DNA from 3 places in the Bacillus tuaregi genome. Region 3 is predicted to be linked to each of the others. Evidence: predicted binding sites of a transcription regulator. Region 3 holds the regulator's gene; each other region holds the start of a gene.
The links. Region 3 encodes Rex, which represses fermentation and respiration genes when NADH is low (regulators of the CRP and FNR family bind a similar motif). Its sites were predicted from a motif close to TTGTGAAATATTTCACAA; they were not measured.
Positions count from the first base shown of each region.

Region 1: the regulator Rex is predicted to act here: its motif matches at 1,561-1,578, upstream of nirB (nitrite reductase large subunit NirB).
Region 2: the regulator Rex is predicted to act here: its motif matches at 1,253-1,270, upstream of BQ5321_RS04470 (flavocytochrome c).

Region 1 is NZ_LT629731.1:3,655,496-3,657,771, forward strand. Features, by position in the region: gene nirB (nitrite reductase large subunit NirB) at 1-1,463, opposite strand, end outside; gene BQ5321_RS20050 (response regulator transcription factor) at 1,685-2,276, opposite strand, start outside.
Region 2 is NZ_LT629731.1:397,352-399,627, reverse strand. Features, by position in the region: gene BQ5321_RS04470 (flavocytochrome c) at 1-1,235, opposite strand, end outside; gene BQ5321_RS04460 (aconitase family protein) at 1,637-2,276, opposite strand, start outside.
Region 3 is NZ_LT629731.1:4,003,221-4,005,496, forward strand. Features, by position in the region: gene BQ5321_RS21575 (CPBP family intramembrane glutamic endopeptidase) at 1-354, shown strand, start outside; gene BQ5321_RS21580 (YdiK family protein) at 380-586, shown strand; gene BQ5321_RS21585 (redox-sensing transcriptional repressor Rex) at 606-1,265, opposite strand; gene moaC (cyclic pyranopterin monophosphate synthase MoaC) at 1,355-1,837, opposite strand; gene BQ5321_RS21595 (ABC-F family ATP-binding cassette domain-containing protein) at 2,033-2,276, shown strand, end outside.

The DNA.
Region 1 (2,276 bases), 350 kb from region 3:
CTTAATTGGGTACAGCTACAAATGCCGGCTTTCTTAGCAGATTGATCATATTCATCACCGAGCGTATAAGCTAAAAGGTCTGAAATAAGCGATTTACAGCGTCCGCAGGAACGTCCTGCATTTGTACAGCTTCCGACTTCATCTACCGTTGTTAGATTATTAGCTTGAATAGCACCGACAATTGTTCCCTTTGTAACCCCGTTACAGCCACAGACAAGGTCATCGTCAGCCATGGCTGCAACATCATTTGAAGCATGGGCATCACAGCCTGATGAAAGAATAGAAACACTTGTTAATCCGCTAATGTCCTCTTTTTTATTCAGCATTCTGAATAATCGCGTACTGTCTTGCGTATCACCGTAGAGAACCACTCCGGTAACATGATGATCACGAATTAATACTTTTTTATAGACACCGTCAAATTCATTATGGACTTTAATGGCTTTTGTTGACGGGTCGTCCATGATTTCACCGGCGGAAAATAAATCAACACCGGATACCTTTAATTGAGTCCCAAAGACAGAACCTTGATAGGGGTCAGGCATTTTACCAGCCAAAAATTCAGCAAGGACCTTTCCCTGCTCATACAATGGAGCCACTAATCCGTAAACTATTTCTCGGTGCTCTGCACATTCACCGACTGCATACACATTAGCGATGCTGGTTTCCATATAATCATTAACTACAATACCACGGTTAACCTCTATGCCACTTTCCATTGCAAGTTTTACATTCGGCTTAATTCCCACCGCCATCACAACAAGATCGGCCGCAATAGTCGACCCATCCTTAAAGCGAAGCCCTGTTACTCTTTCCTCCCCAAGGATTTCTGCGGTTTCTTTTTCCATTAAGAAGTTCATGCCTTGTGCCTCGAGTTCTTTTTCCAGCATTTTAGAAGCAGTTGGGTCAAGCTGTCTTTCCATTAAATACGGCATCAAATGAACAACATCCACCTCCATGCCAAGGTTTAGCAGTCCTCGTGCAGCTTCAAGTCCTAATAAGCCTCCGCCAATGACAACGGCTTTCTTATATGTGCTGGCTGCTTTAATCATGGTTTCACAGTCCTTAATATCACGAAAACCGGTAACTCCCTGTTTGTCTGCACCCGGGATTGGCAATATAAATGAATTGGAGCCAGTAGCCATAATTAATTCATCATATTCCATTACTCGTCCAAGGTTAGATACTACCTGTTTATTTTTTGTATCAATGGTAACAATCTCTTCGTCTGTGTATAGTGTAATACCGTTTTCACTGTACCAGGTCCAATCATTCATAATTATATCGTTAATCGTTGTATCTCCCTGAAGAACCGTAGATAATTGGATTCGGTTATAATTTGGGTGTGGTTCCTTTCCGAAAACTGTTATATCAAACATATTGGGAGCCAGTTTCAATAGTTCCTCTAACGTTCTAATTCCCGCCATCCCGTTACCAATCATCACTAATTTCCTGTTATTCAATGTTACAACCTCCTAATTCGCTTGTGTTTGCTCAATATTTCACAAATACTATTATTTACTGTTCTACACTTATATTAGGTTTCTGTCACGGGTTGGATTGTGATACAAATCACATTTTTGGAAACATGTTCACAACTTCACAATAACGCCAAATACTTTTCATAAAAAAGACAAAATCTATAGATTTGTTCAATAAAAAAGACTGCCAAAATGGCAGCCTTTTATTGAACAAGAGAATGTTTAAATGCATAGATAACAGCTTGTGTTCGGTCCTGTACCTGCAATTTACTAAGAATATTACTCACATGTGTCTTAACCGTTTTGAGAGCGATAAAAAGCTCATCAGCGATTTCCTGATTGCTTTTCCCTTCCGCCATTAGAAGCAGAATTTCCATTTCCCTGCTCGTTAAATCCTCATGCAGCTCATAGTGCTGCTTCTGTCTCATTTTCATCATCATTTTACCGGTTACTTCTGGTTCTAATATCGATTGACCGCTATATGTAGAGCGGACAGCATCAGCAATTTCACTAGCCTTGGATGTTTTCAGCATATAGCTGGTCGCACCAGCCTCAAGAGCAGGATAAACCTTCTCATCATCTAAAAAGCTTGTGACAATGATAATTTTTGCTTCCGGCCATTTGGCAATAATCTGTCTTGTTGCTTCGATTCCGTCCATTTCCTTCATGACTAAATCCATTAAAATGATGTCTGGTCTTAAGCTGAGCGCTAAATCTATCGCTGTTTTCCCGTTATCCGCTTCACCAACCACTTCGATATCCGGCTGAGCAGCTAAATAAGACGAAACACCAATT
Region 2 (2,276 bases), 3.6 Mb from region 3:
TCGTTTTTATTGGCAACAGTAGTGTTCCAAGTATCAAGCGTTGCACTTAATGCCTCTGCTGGAACCTTCATTTCTGCTGCTAATGCTTCAATCGTTTCACCTTTTACTGTAAAGCCCATTTTTTCATATTGATCAATGGCCTTCGCACGAGATTTGACACCAGAATCAAATACTAACCATGCTGATCTTTCTGGTAGGCTGTTGATTGCAGCTGTCACATTGTCACGAGTATCCATTTCGTTATGGAATCTCTTTCCTTCTGCAGAAACAAGGATTCCACCTTCTCCACGAACCACTTCACCGATTAGGTAAGATTTTTCCTGTTGTACAGTTGGGTGAACCTGGATTTGATCCATATCAACCGCTGTGCCGCCAAGAGCTTCAATCATCGTGATACCATCGCCTGTGCTACCTTCTTGGTTTGTTGTTACATAGCCTTCTAAATCGCTTCTAACCTTTGTGATCATATCCATATTAGCTCCGTAACCGCCTGATGCGACTACAACAGCCTTTGCAGAGATTGCTTTCTCATCTTTTCCATCAAATACAACTTTAACGCCGTTAACTTGTCCATCTTTTTGCGTAATTTCCTTTACATCCGCATTAACGAATAAAGGAATTTTTTGCTCTTCCACATTTTTTACTAAGCCAGTCACAAGATATTGGCCTACTGCAGAACCATCTTCAGGACGGTGTGTACGCTTTTCGCTCATTCCACCTGTAATCGTGATATTGTTCAAGCGGATGCCGATTGAATCTAACCAGTCAATCGCATCAGCTGAATTATCAACGAAGAAACGAAGTAATTCTGGATTATTTGTACCTTTTCCGCCTTTTAATGTTTCTTCATAAAATTTATCATTGCTATCCTGAATGCCTTGCTCGGTTTGGAACTTTGTTTCTGATGCATTCATTCCAGAAGAGGATTTTGATGTGTTTCCTCCAGCAACTGGCATTTTTTCAAAAATAACTGGATTCATGCCGTTTGCCTTTGCTTCAAGAGCAGCTGTCATTCCGGCACCACCAGCACCGATAATGACGATGTCATAGTTATCCTGAAGCTCGTCAAGAGGTGTGTAGCTTGCTCCTTCAGAAGCACCTGTTACCTCATCTTCCTTTTGCTCTTCTTTTGGCTCTTCCTGCTTTGGTTCACTTGCAGAGTCGTTTCCGCAAGCAGCAGCAAATAGCATAAAAATACTCATGATGAGCATTAGTAACCAATTTTTCTTCTTCATACTGTCATCTCCTATATATGTGAACAATATCACATTTGTTAGTACGTACCTATCATACATAAAATACATGGAGAATTTCTATGGATTCCAGATCACTTTTATATAGTTTTCACAAATTCTTGTCCTTATTTTGAACAATAACGATTTTTCTTCCCTTTGAGCGAAAGGGGATTTATAATAATCGATTACCTTCATTTTTCCATTTATTGATAGAATTTTTCTATTCTTTGGCCTTTTCATTTGCATAGAAAAAAGGAGAACATCTACTAGAAGATTCTCCTTTTTTCTGTAACATGTATTATACCTTTTGTGTTTCTCCCCATTGGTCGAGGATATTCTGAAAGACTCCCTTTTTCTGATAGAGCTCAATCTCCATTTTCGTATCCAGACGCAGTACGGCTTCAAATGATGTCCTTGAGCCATTGGGTTTTACAGCCTTGGATGGGCAAAGGTTCCCCTTGCCTGGAGAAAGCGCTGAATCGTTGGATTTGTCCGGACTCGAGAAAAGGAGACTTTTTAAAATAGGTGGACCGATCATCCCATTTAAAAATCGGATAATCATGATATTCCAGTTCCCGCCATTTCTCGTCGCCTTCAAACACATTTTCATAGGCTTCACGGAAAATATCAGATGAAATCGCAGACTCTACTAGGCTAGCAATTTCATCTGAGCTCGGCCAAATATCCTGCAAATAGACCTCTTTACCTGATAAAGTTCGACCCAGCGGTTCATTCTCCAAATTAATATTCATCGTGCCTGCAATGGCAAAGGCGATGACTAACGGAGGCGAAACTAAATAATTTGCTTTTACTAAGGCATGAATTCGTCCTTCAAAATTACGGTTGCCACTTAATACAGCAGCGACCGTCAGATCATTCTCCTGAATCATTTTCTCGACTTCAGCATTAAGCTTCCCGCTGTTGCCTACACATACGGCACAGCCGTAGCCGGCATGATAAAAGCCCAGCTTTTCCAAATACGGAAGTAATCCTGCTTTTTGCAAATAAGCTGTAACCGCCTTTGATCCAGGCGCCAAAGAA
Region 3 (2,276 bases):
ATAGGATCAGATAACACAGAGCAAATCGTTAATCTCATTAAGACAGCTCCTATGGTCATCCTTGTCACTTCCATTATTGGACCCATTCTAGAAGAAATTGTGTTCCGTAAAATTCTATTCGGGGCTCTTTACACCCGATTGAATTTCTTTCTAGCCGGTCTTATCAGTTCACTTATTTTTGCCTTTGCACATGGGGAGCCAGAACACGTACTCCTATACTCAGCAATGGGCTTTACGTTTGCTTTTTTGTATGTCAAAACAAAACGGATACTGGTCCCGATTTTCGCTCATGTATCAATGAATACCATTGTCGTGATTATGCAGCTATATCCGGATTTGTTCCAACCATTATAAATCTTAATTCATGGAGGATTATGCTTTGAGACAATCACCGCTTTTTTCGGGTATCATTTATATATTTCTTGGTACATTATTTACCTTCTTCGCGATTCAAAATATTAACGAGGATGGCGGCTGGGGATTTTTCACCATCTTGCTTATTATCCTTGCCACCTTTGACTTTGGTTCAGGAATTCGAATGATTCTGTTTCACTTTCAGCTAAAAAAGCAGCAGACAAAAAAATGACCCTATAAGGGCCATTTTTTTATTCATCTGTTGCTTCTTCTTCTATTGAATAGTGCTTTAAGAAGTATACAAGTGATTGAAGCTCTACTGCTAGATCTATATGGTGTACGCGTACATGTGCAGGCACTGTTAAACGAGCAGGTGTAAAGTTTAATATTCCCCTTATATTAGCCTTCAACAGCCGGTCTGTCACAAATTGGGCTACCGGTGCCGGAATGGTTAGTATGGCAACCTCAATTCCCTGTTCCTCTATAACCTTTTCAAGATTATCCATATGATAGACAGGTACATTCCCAATCTTATGGTCGACTTTATCTGCCTGTACGTCAAAAGCGACTGCAATTTTGGTGTTATTATTTTTTAAGAAATTATAATTTAAAAAGGCCGTTCCAAGATTTCCGACTCCAATTAAAGCCACCTTTGTCAGTTCATCCTGGTCCAAAGTTTTACGGAAAAAGGATAGCAAATACTGAACATTATATCCATAACCTTTTTTACCCAATGCACCAAAATAAGAAAAATCTCTCCGGATTGTTGCTGAATCTACCTTCACTGCTTCACTAAGCTCAGCTGAAGATACTCTTTGTTTTCCAGACGCGTGTAAATTTGTTAAAAATCGATAATATAAAGGCAATCTCTTTGCTGTTGCTTGCGGTATCTTGGTCGTTTCATTTGCCATTCGAATCCCCCTTTTCCCTTCCTTATTCCTTTTTCACTTTGTGTACGGGCCATTAATGACTAAACACCTGTCTGTAAACACTTTCATTTTTACATCCTTTTAAAGTCCCCGTTTTTGCCACCTGTTTTCTCTACTAAATATGTCTCTCCTATCACCATTCCTTTATCGATTGCTTTACACATATCATAGACTGTTAAAGCGCACACAGACGCGGCAGTGAGGGCTTCCATTTCTACTCCAGTGCTCCCTTTCGTTTTAACAAAAACTTTAATAAACAATTCATAATCTTCATTCTTTGATTCCCATGAAAATGAGATATCAACACCAGTTAATGAAAGCGGATGACACATGGGAATAATATCCGATGTCTTTTTTGCTGCCATTATTCCTGCAACCTGGGCAACCGCTAAAACGTCTCCCTTTTTCATTTGGTTATTCGTTATTTTATCATATATTTCCTGACTCACAATAATACTTGATATTGCAGCCGCAGTTCGAAAGGACTCAGCTTTCTCACTGACATCTACCATCTTTGCTCTGCCTTGCTCATTAAAATGAGTAAACTCAGCCATATAAAAACCCCTCTTTATAAATGATACACTATTTTATAGGTATTTGTCTTTACTTTGTATTCTCCTTCACAAATAGTGTTTCCTATTTTAATAAAATATACAATTACTATTGAATCTATCTATAACCGCTCAATTCCCTATGTATTGCTGTCAACCTCTTTATCGGTTAATCTAGTAGTATAGAGGTGAACAATCATGATTTTATTACAAATCAATCAATTATGTAAATACTATGGAGCAGATATTATTTTATCAAATATAAAATTAGAGGTACAAACGCGAGACCGCATCGCTTTAGTTGGAAGAAACGGTGCAGGAAAATCTACCTTATTAAAAATAATCGCTGGGCATCTATCCTATGACTCAGGCGATATTATTAAGCCAAAAGAAGTGAAAATTGGCTACCTTGCTCAGGATACAGGTCTTGAATCAAATGTAT